DNA from 2 places in the Alteromonas nitratireducens genome. Region 2 is predicted to be linked to the other one. Evidence: predicted binding sites of a transcription regulator. Region 2 holds the regulator's gene; the other holds the start of a gene.
The links. The regulator sigma-54, encoded in region 2, starts transcription at its own class of promoters, with help from an activator protein. The targets are predictions, from matches to a motif close to GTTGGCACGNNNNTNGNNT.
Positions count from the first base shown of each region.

Region 1 (7,622 bases), on a different contig from region 2:
GCGACGAGCCTGCCGCAGACGATGATATGCGTCAGTATTTCCAGAGCTGGCTCAATACACACTGGACAAACAAGGACGCGCGCATCGCGCAATTGCTGGAGCAATAATGCAAATGGAAACTGAACAGCTCACCTCGTCAGTACGCCAGGGTTTTGTTGACCTGGTTGCTACAGCCCTGCCCGGACTGCAGGAAGACAGCGTACTGTTCAACGTACTCGCGGTCACTACCATCCTGGTAATTTCTGCGCTGGTATACGGCATCGCCCGGCTGTTTATCCGCCCGCAGGTTGCCGCATGGATAGTACGGTCGGAAGCAACCTGGGATGACGGCCTGCTGCGACACGGCTTCTTTCGCCGACTGTTTCACTTGCTGCCGGCACTGTGCATCGTTTTACTGACCCCCGCACTGATCCATTCCTCGCCCTTACTGAATGCCGTCCTGACCAAGGGTGCCATGCTGTATATGTTGTTTACGGCATTGCTTGCGGTGTTTGCCCTGCTCAGCACGCTGGAAGATGTGTATAACGCATCATCCATGTCGAAACGCGCACCGATTACCGGCTTTATTCAGGTGATTAAGCTGATCCTTGCGATTCTGGTGGTCCTGCTGAGTATTTCGCTGGTTATTGATAAAAGCCCGCTGATTATTGTTTCCGGACTGACCGCCATTGCCGCAGTATTACTACTGATTTTTCGGGACACTATTTTGGGATTTGTATCGGGAATACAGATTGCCGCCAACCGGATGTTTAATACCGGAGACTGGATCCAAATGCCGAAATACGAGGTCGATGGTGAAATCATTGAAATAGGCCTGACCAACGTTAAAGTGCAAAACTGGGATAAAACAATCTCAACACTGCCCACCTACAGTCTGACCAACGAGGCGGTCAAAAACTGGCGCGGCATGCAGGAATCTGGCGGCCGGCGTATCAAACGCGCCATTAATATCGACATACACTCAGTCCGGTTATGCGACGAGGCGATGCTGACCCACTTCTCTGAAATCCGGCATATCAAAGCGTACATCCAGGATAAAGTCAGAGAGTTGCAGGCCTATCACAAAGACAATGACATTGACGCGTCTGATTTGCTCAATAGTCGTCGCCTGACCAATATTGGTACATTCAGAGCCTATCTGGAAGCCTATCTCCGCAGACATCCCGCTATCAATCATGATATGACCCTGATGGTGCGTCAGTTGCCTCCCACCGAACTGGGATTACCGCTCGAGATCTACTGTTTCAGTGCGAAACAGGAATGGACAGAATACGAGAAAGTTCAGGCAGATGTGTTTGACCATATTATGGCTATGCTGCCGCAGTTTGAATTACGCGCCTACCAGCGCGACGGCCATCTCGACCTGCTAACCAGAAACACACTGCCATCTGGCAGCGCAGATTAATAAAAAAGGCGCCTTAGCGCCTTTTTTTGAGTTATGCGAGAGCGTAGCCCATCATCAGAAATACAACCAGACCGGATACCCCGAAAAAGCCATATTCAATTTTTTCCTGCATGCCTTTGCTGCCTTCTGCAGACGACATGAAGCCCATGATGATACTGCTCAGACCCAGCGTAAATGCGACCAGCGCTACGCCGAACATGATTGCATTAATCCAGTCAGCCATTATTAAATACCCCCTATGCGTCATTGCGCGTATTATGCCTAAAACGCAGAGAAATGCGAAGTCTCTGTAGCATTCTGTGAAATAAAATGCATACGTTTTGATCTTGGTCAATTTGACTATTTTGTTAAGTCTTTCGCTACTCAGTGTCGAAAAATAATCACATCACATGGCACAGAGAAAACTCAACCCATTGTTTTCTATAACTTTTAAATTTTGGCCTGCCGTTTGCTGAAAGTACCGAGACTACGACGAGACATATTCGAGGACATTATGAAACGCATTGTAAGCACAGCGGTATCGTTAATCGGTTTATCGGTCGCATCACAGGCGCTGGCCCATGACAACTGCAATATCAACCTGGACGGTAACGTTGAATACCACAAAGGTCTGCTCACCGTTGATATGGAAAATGGCAGCGTAATGACAATCTCTCAGGATCACACGCTCACCATCAACAACCAGGTGCAGTCGCTTAATGCGGAGCAACAACGATGGGTAAGCCAGTATTACCAGCATGTGGATGAAGCCATCCCAATGTCACTGAGTATTGCTGCTGACGGTATTGCGCTTGCCAGCACCACCATTAACGATGTATTTTCCGAGCTTTTCGGTGCCGATAATGACGTGACCATGGAGTTTGACGATCTGTTTACAGAAATGTCCGAAGAGATGGACCGCGCGTTTTATGACGCTGACGGCAATATCCGCATCAGTACCCGGGAGCTGGAAGAAAACGAATGGCTGGAAGGCGGCTGGGAGTCGCAGTTTGAACAGCGCATGGAGTCAGCGATCAGTCAGTCAATGGGTAAAATACTCATCGCCCTGGGCACCCAAATGCTGTGGGAAGGCGGCGATATGGCAGCCTTTGAAGAGAAAATGGAGCGCTTCGGTGACACCATTGAACAACGTGTTGAAGCGCAGGCACTCCAGCTTGAGGACAAAGCCGAACAGCTGTGCGCCGTGCTGGCAAAAGCAGAGGAAGCAGAAAACGAGATGCAGCGCACTATTCCAGGTCTTGAAGACCTCGACATGATGGACATTAATTACCGCCCGTCAAAGATGTAAAGCCTATCCCCTCGTGCTAGCCTGTTACCCGGCAATCGTCAGGTAACAGGCTTTTTTATGCATACTCCTTTTCTCATTTGCGGTCACGGCTGGCTGGGGCAACACCTGTCTTCGGCCATCAGCACGGAGGCCAGCATCAGCGGTACAACCCGCTCACAGGAAAAAGCGAACTCACTGCGCACGCGCGGCATCCAGGCAATACCGTTTAGTCTGGGTGATGACGCCAGTGAGGTGGCAAAGGCAGCTAAAGACGCGGTTGTCATTCTGAATATTCCTGCCGGGCGAAAAGCCACCGAGCACACAACATACCTACAGGACATGGCAGACTTAACAGAAGCCATAGCCACAGCGGGGCCCGCACACGTTATCTTTATCAGCACAACGTCCGTTTACGGCGCTGATGGCGAGGGAACGGTGACAGAACGCAGTCCACTTTGCCCAGATACGCCATCAGCAGAGGCAAACTGCAAAGTAGAAGCGATGGTGACACAGACATTGCCTGATCACTTCAGTATTCTGCGACTGGCAGGTCTGGTGGGGCCTGACCGGCACCCGGTAAAATTTCTGGCAGGCAAAACCTTAGAGGCAGGCAATAAAGTCGTCAACCTGGTATACATCGATGACGTGATACAGGCTATCCGCCGTCTTGCCGGGATTGGCCCGGTTTGCCGTGCACTGCATTTAGCGGCCACCGACCACCCAAAGCGTGGAGAGTACTATCCGGCGATTGCACGCGCTATGCAGTTGCCTGAACCTATATTCTCAGACACCGACGCAGTGCCAACGGGTAAATGTGTAGATCCCACAGCGACGCTTGAGACCCTGTCAATGACACTGGCGTACCCCAGCCCGTATGATATGACGTGATGGTATAGCGGCGGCGCCGGGCTACGCCGGCGCCGGTGTCAACCGCGTGCCTAGCCGAACAGGCTGACACCAAAATATTTAACGGCGACGGTGTTGATGAAAATCACCAGCAGAATGGCGGGAATGAAGGTTCCGACCGATACATCGACGTACCTTTCAAACCATGTGCCCTTGTACCCGTCTGCGCCCTCTTCCAGCGCACGGTTAAAATTGGCTTTCTTCCAGCGATAAATCACGAAGATACAGATTAAGAATCCATTCAGCGGCAGAATCGTTTCATAAAATACGTCATAAATGATATCGAAAAACGACTTCGACTGACCGGCATACTGCGTGAATGAGGTCAGGCCTTCAACATAGCCAAACGACAGGGCGCTGAGCACAGCCAGGGCAATCATGACCACACCCAGAACGAACAGCGCAGTCTTGCGGCCCACCCCTTTTTCATCCATCAGAGCAGCTACCGGTACTTCAAAAATGGAAACCAGTGAGGTAATGGCAGCAAAAAACACCAGCAGGAAAAACAAACTGGCCACAACTGACGCCCCTGTGTAACCAATCGAATCCTGCAGTGCCAGGAAGATTTCCGGCAGGTAATTAAAAATCATGCCAATTGACGATTCACTCAGTTCTGCCGGATTGGTGTCAGGATTGAATGAAAAAATAGCCGGCAGAATCATCAGACCCGCCGTAAAGGCCACTGCAGTATCTGTCAGCGCGACCAGTTTGGAGGAATTTGGCACATCGGCATTTTTATCGATGTAGCTGCCGTAAGTCAGCAATATACCCATCCCTAACGACAGCGAGAAAAAGGCCTGCGACAGCGCACCATTAACAACCGGCGCGGTAATTTTAGAGAAATCAGGGATAACGTAGAACTTCACCCCCTCAATGGCGTTGTCCTGGGTCAGAACAAATATCACCAGGCCAATCAGCATGACAAAAAGTGACGGCATCAGTAATTTGGCCGCTTTCTCAATGCCTTCTTTTACCCCGCCCTGCAGGATCAGATAGACAATGCCAACGACCACCGCCATGTAGATAAAGATGGAAGGAGAATTGATGAACGTACCAAAGGTATCCGCGTTCGCCAGCGTGTCCAGATTGCCGGTAGCCGCTTCAAACAGATACCCAAAAATCCACACCGTAATGACCATATAGAAAACGGCAATCATGAATGGCGTAATAATGGACAGCCAGCCTGCCAGATTCCAGAAGGAGGAATTGTTACCAATCGCCTTATACGCCCCCAGTGGATCTTTTCTGGCATGTCGTCCTACGGACATTTCAGCCATCATCACAGGCAGACAGATGGCAAAAACGAAAATGGCATACATCACCAAAAATGCACCACCGCCATTTTTTGCAGCTCCTACCGGAAAACCCACCAGATTACCTATACCAACTGCAGACCCTGCTGCTGCCAGAATAAATCCAATGCGCGATCCAAACTGTTCTCTGGCCCCGCTCATAACCCGCTTCCTCTTGTTGTTCTGTCATTTCTTATTATCGGGATGGCGATTATGCGCAAAAAGAACCGACCCTGTCGATTAAAACTGCACTGATGCCACCTTTTCATACCAGGTGCGGCCAGGAAGCAAAGAAGGAAGGGAGAGTCCAAACAGAAACCTTCCAACCGCATGGATGCGGTTGGAGAGCCCCCATGGATGGGTTCACGGCGTGTTTCTGTTTGGACTCTCCCTTCCTTCCTGTTGCCCGACTGCCGTACAACCTTCCACGCATGTTAGCAATGGCAACAGTAAATGTCTTGGTGCTTACCGCAGACAATGGAAAGGTGGGCGTATCACCAACTTACCACTTTGCCGTCCCAGTCAATGAAATGAGGACTATCTTCCGTCTCAAGCGTTGCTATGTGAGTGAGCAGTTGCTTCGCTGTGAAGTCAGGTTCAAAGAGCTTTTCAGGCTTCACGTTCTTTTGGAATGGCTCGGAGAGTCCGGTATCAACTGTACCCGGGTGATAACACACCAGCGTAGTATTTTTGGTACGTCGGCGGTATTCAACGGCAGCGGTTTTTACCATCATATTCAGCGCAGCTTTGGACGCGCGATACCCATACCAGCCACCAAGCCGGTTATCACTGATACTGCCCACCCGCGCACTCAAAAAGACCAGCGTGGCGTTATCCGCGACTACGCTGACAAGATGCTTTAACCACAGTGCAGGCATAATGGTATTGACTGAAAAATACGTAGCCAGTTGTGTCGCATTGAGTTCTTCCAGCTTTTTTTCCGGAAATATGGCGTGGCCGTCGACGTCACCATGCAGCATACCAATGGTGCAGACAGCCAGTTCCACGCTCATGCCGTCGTCTTTCAGATGTTCAATAAAGTCCGCGATGCTCCCTTCATCACCACTGTCCAGCGCACGTGCGATAACACTGTCAGGCCATGAGGCATCCCGCTGTCCGGACCGGGATAAAGCGAAAACGCGCCGCCCGGCTCCGGCAAGCTGCGAAACCAGTGCGCGTCCGATTCCGCCAGACGCACCAATGACCAGACTGACTGTACTCATGATGTTCCCCTTTTGTCACTGCCGGATGGTTTCTGACCGGTGGCTATTTCACAGGTTTCACAGCCGCGCTTTTGCCCGGTCAGCCAGTAAGATATGGTGTAGCGGTGTTTCGCAAAAATGGTATAGAACCAGTCGGCGACAGGTCTTATCAATGGCCAGCGCAGCGGCGCATACAACCAGCCCACGCCCACCGCTTTCCACGCTGCATGTGTTGCGTCAAGGCCGCTTACCAGCGTGCCATCATCCAGTTGCACATGAATACGGTTATTCAGTGCGTCCCAGTCCAGCCCCGGGAAGTCCTCGCTAAATCGCTCTGACTGAATGTCTACCATCGTCAGTACGTTGCTATGGTCCCGTTTGCGCAAGTGGCGCATTTCCGCCCGGCATAAAGGACAGTGCCCATCGAAGAAAATGTACATAAAAGCCTCTTTTGACTATAAGTCATGCCCTATTACGATAAAAAAACTGATGCGGATGACTTGAACTCTGTTGTGCTTATACCCACACTCAGCGAAACAGTCACTTTTCGGAAAAACAGTTATGTCGACATCGCAAACAGCCACGTTAGGTGGCGGCTGCTTTTGGTGTATTGAGTCAGCGTTTAACAGTGTGGACGGCGTTATCAGTGCCGTTTCCGGCTATGCCGGTGGTAGCGTTAAGGATCCCAGTTATGAGCAGGTGTGCAAGGGCGATACCGGCCATGCAGAGGTGGTCCAGGTAACGTTTGACCCGGCTAAAATCCAGTACCGTGAAATTCTTGAAATCTTCTTTGCATTACACGATCCGACACAACTGAACCGGCAGGGTAATGATGTTGGTACTCAGTATCGTAGTGCCGTGTTTTATCACGATGACGAACAGCGTCATCAGGCAGAAGCGATTATTGAAGAGATCATACGTGACGAAATCTGGCCCGACCCGGTGGTAACAGAAGTCACCCCACTGACAGAGTTCTATCCGGCTGAGGATTACCATCAGAATTATTTCAAAAACAATCCTCAGAACCAGTATTGTGCCATGGTCGTTGCCCCTAAGCTGGCAAAATTTAAAAAGACATTTGCCAGCCGTTTACGCAACGGCTAAACACCGACGGGCCCCAAGCGGAGCCGGCTATCACCGGTCCCGCTGGTGTGTTTCATCAGCCATCTTACAACGCTGGCGTAAACCAGCGCTTGTCCATGTCCACAGAAAACAACAACGGTGCCATCTGTTCATATGCGCTGCGGGCAGACTCACACTGAATATTCTTCAGGTAGTTCTTTTTCCATGGGTCGTTAATCAGCCACAGCGTATTGTCAATAACAACCAGCCCCTCGATAGAGGCATTGTCCATCACCTCGTACGTATCACACTGGCCGCTTGTGTCTTTGGTGGGCGCCAAAAACTGCATAGGTACCCTCACCGTGTCATGCGCACCGTCCACCGGCGTTACCCATAGTTCATTATCATTGCGCGCGGCTGACAGCAAAAATGCGCGCTGACTGGCTGGGTCACGATACCAGGTCAGGCCATTGACAGGGTGATTACCT
Region 1 is NZ_JBFNPK010000026.1:24,812-32,433, forward strand. It holds gene yihG (1-acylglycerol-3-phosphate O-acyltransferase, YihG family) at 1-107, shown strand, start outside; gene AB1N33_RS15885 (mechanosensitive ion channel family protein) at 107-1,405, shown strand; gene AB1N33_RS15890 (hypothetical protein) at 1,437-1,628, opposite strand; gene AB1N33_RS15895 (DUF2884 family protein) at 1,899-2,693, shown strand; gene AB1N33_RS15900 (NAD-dependent epimerase/dehydratase family protein) at 2,751-3,560, shown strand; gene AB1N33_RS15905 (sodium-dependent transporter) at 3,611-5,032, opposite strand; gene AB1N33_RS15910 (SDR family NAD(P)-dependent oxidoreductase) at 5,365-6,093, opposite strand; gene AB1N33_RS15915 (thiol-disulfide oxidoreductase DCC family protein) at 6,090-6,512, opposite strand; gene msrA (peptide-methionine (S)-S-oxide reductase MsrA) at 6,634-7,176, shown strand; gene AB1N33_RS15925 (hypothetical protein) at 7,241-7,622, opposite strand, start outside.
Region 1: AB1N33_RS15895 (DUF2884 family protein) is a predicted target of sigma-54. The motif match lies at 1,841-1,859, and genes of this name have one in related genera.

Region 2 (7,622 bases):
GATGGAAACCTACAATATCAGTGCACTGATGGTGGTTGATGAGCATCGCTGCCCGGTGGGTGCGTTTAATATGCATATGCTGTTAAGGGCGGGGGTACTGTAATGTCAGCTACTATCCGTACACTTTATACCGATATGGATGCGTCGTTTTTTTCCGCACTGGCGGACATTCGCTTACTGGTTTGTGACGTTGATGGCGTGTTTTCTGACGGGCGCATTTACCTTGGCAACGACGGCGAAGAACTCAAAGCCTTTCATACCCGCGATGGTTACGGCGTGAAAGCGCTGGTGAAAAATGGCGTTGAGGTCGCTGTCATCACGGGCCGTAAGTCGGCCATTGTGCAGAACCGCATGCAGGCCCTCAACGTTGCCCATATCATTCAGGGTGAAGAAGATAAGCACACCGCGCTCACCGCATTATGTAACACCCTGTCACTGAGCGCCTCACAGGTGGCTGTGATAGGAGATGACATGCCTGATACCGGGATGTATGCCCTTGCCGGCGTACGTATCGCGGTTAACGACGCTCACCCGGCCGTTATCGCACAGGCAAACTGGGTAACCACACTTCCTGGTGGGTTTGGCGCCGTGCGTGAGGTCTGCGATACCCTCCTGCAGGCAAGAAATCAGCTCCACGGCATTCAGGGAGCGAGTGTATGATGCACTCTGCCAACAGCCGGCTGACATTCAGTATTTCGGCACTGTTTGTGCTCGCCGTGTTGCTGTATATCCCGACCTGGATGGAAGAACAACCCGCACCGCAAAAATCATCGAAGATTGATGCGTTAAACCCGGCATACCGGGCCACAAACCTGATGACCACCATTTATGATGAAGACGGTAACCTCAATCATCAGGTTTTTGCCGCCCGAATGGAGCACTATGATCAACTGGGTTTTGTGCTCTTCAGCCGGCCACGTTACACCGTTTACACAGGTGAGGGACAGTCACCCTGGCTGGTGACCGCGAAAGAGGGTACGCTGTACAATAACGATGTCATTCAGTTAGATTCCGACGTGACCATTTCCAGTCAGGCTAACGACAATTTCGTGCAGACCATTCGTACCGAATTTATTGAAATTAACCTTGATAGTAAAAAAATGACGTCTGATCAGCCCGTTGAAATTATGGGGTCACGGTATGTGATTTCCAGCAACGGATTTAAAGCCGATCTTCAGTCACAACAATATGAGCTCATTGATCATGTTCAAACGGTTTATTCTCCCGGCAATTAGTGTCGTTGTTCTGGCCGCTACCGGTGTCACACTTGCCGGTGAAAGCGACTTTAGCAAACCAATAAAAGTCGATTCCAAGTCGCAGTTTGTTGACGGCAAAAACAAAACATCCCTGTTTAAGGACGATGTCCGCATAACGCAGGGCACACTGGTTATCGATGCCGATGAGGTTGAGGTGATTGCGACCGAAGGAGATGGCAGAGAAGTCTTTGTCGCACGCGGCAATCCGGCCAGCTATTCACAAAAAATGGAGGACGGCACGCAGGTCAGAGCGACAGCGAGAGAGATCCGTTACGAGGTGATAAAACGCACGATTTCGCTGGAGGGCAATGCCGAGTTACAGCAGGATACCAGCATGGTTCAGGGCGACAAAATTACCTATGACATGGCCAAAGAGCAGTTGCTGGCCACGGGCAACAGCGATGGCCGCGTGACCACCGTATTCCGTCCCCAGGCGATAAAAAAGCTGACCCGCGATGACAAGAAAGACGGGGAAGATAAAAAAGACGACGACCAGAACCAGCAGAAGGACCAGCAATAATTATGGCAACCCTGACCGCACAAAGTCTGGCGAAATCGTATAAAGCCCGCCAGGTCGTCAGAGATGTGAGCCTGTCGGTGTCGACTGGCCAGATTGTGGGCTTACTGGGTCCGAACGGTGCAGGAAAAACCACAACATTTTACATGATTGTAGGTTTGGTTCCGCTTGATAAAGGCCAAATCCACATTGACGACGAAGTACTCACCCACCTTCCCATGCACGAGCGTGCCCGACTCGGTATAGGCTATTTACCGCAGGAAGCGTCTATTTTCAGAAAGCTGACGGTGCTCGAAAACATTATGGCAATCCTCCAGACCCGCAAGGATTTGGATAAAAACGGACAGGAAGCTGAGGCGGATGCGCTGCTGGATGAGTTCAATATCAATCATATTCGTAACAGCACGGGGATGAGCCTGTCAGGCGGTGAACGTCGCCGGGTAGAAATAGCCAGAGCGCTGGCCGCCAACCCGAAATTTATTTTGCTGGACGAGCCATTTGCGGGTGTTGATCCCATCTCCGTTAATGATATAAAGAAGATCATCCAGCACCTGCGGGACAGGGGTATCGGTATCCTAATCACCGATCACAACGTCAGGGAAACGCTGGATGTCTGTGAGAAAGCCTACATTGTGAGTCACGGAGAGCTAATCGCACAGGGCACCGCCGAAGAGGTACTGAGTAATCAACAGGTCAGGGATGTATACCTTGGCGAACAATTCAGGCTATAGTTAAGTTGTCAGATGTCATCGTGCCACGGCATAACAGAGACACAATCACGAGCATTACTTATAAGACGTAGATGAAACCATCTTTACAATTAAAATTCAGTCAACAGCTCACAATGACACCGCAATTGCAGCAAGCAATCCGTTTGCTGCAGTTGTCTACGCTCGACCTTCAGCAGGAAATTCAGGAAGCGCTGGATGCGAACCCGCTACTTGAGGTTGACGAAGGTCAGGACAATGACCTGCCCGAAAAAAACAATATCGACAATGACGATCATCAGGAGACTGTCTCGGCCAGCAGTGACAGCATAGAAGCCGGAGATGCGTTAGAGAAAAACGACCTGCCTGATGAGCTTCCCATTGACAGTACGTGGGACGAATATTATTCCGCGTCATCTGCCCCTGCCCCTGGCCCCTCAAGTGACGATGACCAGGTTTTTCAGGGTGAAACCACAGAAAACATTCAGGATCATCTGCTCTGGCAGATGCGTCTGACGCCGTTTTCCGACACCGACCGTGCCATTGCCACGGCAATCATAGATTCGATTGACGAATCCGGTTACCTGACGGTGCCACTTGATGACATTCTGGCCAGTGTTAACTCAGATGAAACCGAAGAGCCGGTAGAGATGGACGAGGTCGAGTGTGTGCTTAAACGCATTCAGTTATTCGACCCGATTGGCTCCGGTTCGCGTACCCCGCAGGAATGCCTGCTGGTTCAGCTAAGACAGTTTTCAGAGGATACTCCCTGGCTGGCTGAAGCCCGCATGCTGATTGAAGAATACAGTGATCTGCTTGGCAGCAAGGACTACCGCACGCTGATGCGCAAATCCCGTCTGAAGGAAGATCAGTTACGTGAAGCCATGCGGTTATTACAGACGCTTAACCCACGGCCTGGCAGTGCCCTGGTTACCAAAGATCCGGAGTACGTGATTCCGGATGTGTCGGTGGTGAAGAAAAATGGTCGCTGGATTGTTGAGCTTAACCCCGACAGTCTGCCTAAACTGAGTATTAACCAGCAATATGCGGCCATGAGCCGGAATGCGCGTAACAGCAGCGATTCCCAGTTTATTCGCTCGCACATGCAGGAAGCTAAATGGTTCATTAAGAGCCTGGAGTCACGCAACGAAACGCTGTTGAAAGTGGCTAACTGTATTGTGCAGCAACAAATGGGCTTTTTTGAACATGGTCCGGAAATGATGAAACCAATGGTGCTGAATGATGTCGCAGAAATGGTAGATATGCACGAATCGACCATCTCGCGGGTGACCACGCAAAAATACATGCATACACCGCGGGGTATTTTTGAGCTGAAATACTTTTTCTCCAGTCACGTGGCAACAGAGTCAGGTGGCGAGTGTTCCTCAACCGCGATTCGCGCATTGATCAAAAAACTGGTTGCGGCTGAAAAGCCCAGTAAACCACTTAGTGACAGCAAGATTGCTCAATTGTTGGCCGAGCAGGGAATTATGGTTGCCCGGCGGACAATAGCAAAATACCGGGAATCGCTTGCGATCCCCCCGTCTAACCAACGTAAGAGCCTTATTTAGGGGCTCACAAAGATAAGGAAGACGAAATATGCAAATCAACCTTACCGGTCATCATGTCGAAATCACCGACTCTTTGCGTAATTATGTCGATACTAAGTTCAGCAAGCTGGAGCGCCACTTCGATCATATTTCCAACGTTCACGTCATTCTTAATGTAGAAAAGCTGTCTCAAAAAGCCGAAGCGACGGTTCACCTCAGCGGTGCTGAAGTGTTTGCGTCTTCAGAAGATACCGATATGTATGCAGCTATCGACAGTATGGTTGATAAGCTCGACAGGCAGGTTATTAAACACAAGGAAAAGATGAAGAAGCATTAATTCATTGCGTTTATGGATATTCAAGCCTTAGTCAGCCTGGACCGCACCGAATGTGCGGTCCAGTGCAACAGTAAAAAACGAATTCTTGAGATTATCAGCAACATTGCTGCCAAAAATAATCCCGAGATTGATCAGGCCGCCGTACTGACCAGTCTGCTCTCGCGTGAGCGTATGGGCAGCACCGGGATTGGCAATGGCATCGCCCTGCCCCATGGCAGACTCCCCGGCCTGGAAAAAGTTATCGCCATTGTGGTGACCAGTTCTCCGGCCATCGACTTTGACGCCATTGATAACCAGCCGGTGGATATCTTTTTTACCCTGCTGGTACCTGAAGATCAGACTGAGGGTCACCTGCAGACACTGGCTACGGTAGCCAGTAAACTCAACGACAAAGAAACCGTAAAAGCCATCCGTCGCGCCAGTACCAGTGACGACATTATCACTGCATTGCAGTGAACGGCATCACAACCCAGGGAGCGAATCGTGAAGCTTATTATTATCAGTGGCCGGTCAGGGTCCGGTAAATCCGTCGCACTTCGCGCGCTCGAGGACCTCGGCTACTACTGCGTCGACAACATTCCGGTTAACCTGCTGCCTACGCTGACCCACACCGTCGTCGATGAATACGACCAGGTTGCGGTGAGCATTGACGTTCGTAACCTGCCGAAAGATCCGAACGAGCTGGTAGAGATTCTCGACTACCTGCCCTCCTCCTGGACCATGACCGTGGTGTATATCGATGCCAGTGACGACGTTCTGGTGAAGCGCTTCAGTGAGACCCGCCGTCTCCACCCGTTATCCAAGCAGAACATCTCGCTTGCAGAAGCAATAAAGGCCGAATCGGTGCTGCTGGCGCCGGTTGCCGAGCGCGCAGATTTATATATTGATACAGACAAGCTTTCAGTGCATCAGCTTGCCGAACTGATTCGGGAACGTATTCTGGGTAAGAAGAGTTCACGGCTGGTGCTGGTATTTGAGTCATTCGGGTTTAAATACGGCATTCCCAAAGACGCCGACTACGTGTTTGACGCCCGCTTTCTGCCAAACCCCCACTGGGAACCCGATCTGAAACATCTGACCGGCCTGGATGGACCGGTTGAGCACTTTCTCGCCTCACAGCCAATTGTGACCAAATTTATCTGGCAGATTCAGAACCTGCTGAAAACCTGGCTACCCCATTTGGAGCGCAACAACCGTAGTTACGTCACTATCGCTATTGGCTGTACCGGCGGCCAGCACCGCTCGGTATTCATTGCGCAGTCTCTGGCAAAGGCGTTCAGTGACATTCACCCTGACGTGCAAATCAGACACCGGGAGTTGTCAGCCTGATGAAGTGCGAAAAAACCCTGACCATCGTTAATAAGCTTGGCCTGCATGCCCGCGCTGCAACCCAGTTAGTGCAGCTGACTAACCAGTTTGATGCCCAGGTGACCCTGGTAAAAGGCGACAAACAGGCCGATGCCAGCAGCGTACTGGGCCTGATGATGCTGGAAAGCCATCAGGGCGAGCAGGTGACCGTGATCTCCGAGGGCAGCGATGCCGACAAGGCCATGGATGCCATTGAGGCCCTCATCGTTGGCAAGTTTAACGAGGCAGAGTAATTAATGGCTTATGGTGCGCGGTGGGGCAGATTGCGATTACGGTTCAGTATGTTAATACTCTTAGTCTTGGCTGGGTGTTCGTCAACAGAAGGTGTGGTCAGGTCTGACACTCCTTTTTCAAAATATATTCATCTAAGCGGTAGCATTGACTCATCCCTGACCTACAAACTCAAAGTGCGTTATATCACTACTGTCGACAATCCAGAGTGTCAGTCTTATCACTTTTCCTTGGGGAGAAACGTAGCCAAGGAGTACCAGGCAGAACATTACCCCTTAATAAAGGGAACCGCGCATTCAATTACTCTTCCTCTGCAAGAAATTGAGCCGAATACTCGTGTCAATGGCAGCCTGTCGGGGTCATGTTTTGTGGCGCAACACGAGGAGAGGAACCTGCAAAATGCATAAGCATTTATGCGTTCAATGGTAAGCAAAGCGTTTCCGAAATTTCAATGGAATGCAGTGAAAGCGGATGGTGTTTTCATGACGACGGTTCTGAGGTTGGCCAGCTTAATGAATTCAACAAGGAATACACTTTCCATGTTGAAAATAGGTCGAACTAACAGGTTCATTAAACGGGCTTTATCAAATACCGGCTTATGCAGCTACGCCCCTGGTTTCGAGAGAATTCACGAACTTCTGTAAATGCCACTATCAGTCACTTCTTTTCTTTGGTCCTGAAAATGCCGCTGCGAGAGGTTTATAAAATCAGTGGTTGCAGCGGCAATACTCATCGGTGTTCTCAGTGACCCTGTGTTTTTTAGAGATAACCCATTTTGTACATGGCCATTTACTTTCCAAAAAAAGGTCGACTTTTTTGTGCTTGTAATACAGCCATATAATCCTTCAGCATTGACTGCAGCGGCTCCAAAGCTGCTCTATTGTGCGGTGACATAAAGGTCGCACAACTCTGTAGCTGGCCAATAACCTGTTGCCAGTACTGCTTAACAAAGGGAGCGCTAAGGTCTGTGCCGAGCTTTTGTACATCGTCAGTCTTACATACCTCCCCCTTATGCATGCCGACTTGTTGCGAATAACTCAGATCAAGAGATTGGGCGCTGGCGGCGGATAAATATGACTTTATGGCCAACACCTCATCCTTTACGAATCGAAATGGTTGTGATGGCAGGAGAGGCAGGGTACCTATTGACGATGCCTGATTCTTTTGTTCAATTTCATAGAACTGCTTGCGGTATGCAAGACTGAAATTAATTAAATTCCCAGCGTAACCTTTGGTGTATAGGGTACTCTTGCAAGATTTCACTAACTCATTGACCACTTTGTAAAGAGACACCACGTTATTTTCTGAATCTGCCAACGCCTGGCATTCACCGGGTTGTTGGTGTAACTGATACGCTTTGAGCGCTGCGCGTATGTGGCCTTTAATCTCATCCAGCTCCTGCCAGTTAAACGTAAATGGCTCACTAGGTAAAGGAGGAAGTTCAGTTGTCAGGTTACTTTTACTAGGACTTGGTGATTTAGAAGTGGCAGTATGTGAGCCCCCGTTTATTAGGGCACTGGCTTTATTGTCCAGTTCTGTGTGATAGGCCCGCTGGATATCATGGAAAGGCAGAGTGCGGGGAATTTGCAGCAAAGGCGTCATTTTGCGCTGCCAAAGCATCATGGTCGCATTGTCACTGTCCATATAAGGTTTCAA
Region 2 is NZ_JBFNPK010000015.1:35,307-42,928, reverse strand. It holds gene AB1N33_RS12915 (KpsF/GutQ family sugar-phosphate isomerase) at 1-103, shown strand, start outside; gene kdsC (3-deoxy-manno-octulosonate-8-phosphatase KdsC) at 103-660, shown strand; gene lptC (LPS export ABC transporter periplasmic protein LptC) at 657-1,235, shown strand; gene lptA (lipopolysaccharide transport periplasmic protein LptA) at 1,189-1,776, shown strand; gene lptB (LPS export ABC transporter ATP-binding protein) at 1,779-2,504, shown strand; gene AB1N33_RS12890 (RNA polymerase factor sigma-54) at 2,576-4,051, shown strand; gene hpf (ribosome hibernation promoting factor) at 4,080-4,367, shown strand; gene ptsN (PTS IIA-like nitrogen regulatory protein PtsN) at 4,380-4,823, shown strand; gene rapZ (RNase adapter RapZ) at 4,851-5,696, shown strand; gene AB1N33_RS12870 (HPr family phosphocarrier protein) at 5,696-5,968, shown strand; gene AB1N33_RS12865 (hypothetical protein) at 6,756-7,622, opposite strand, start outside.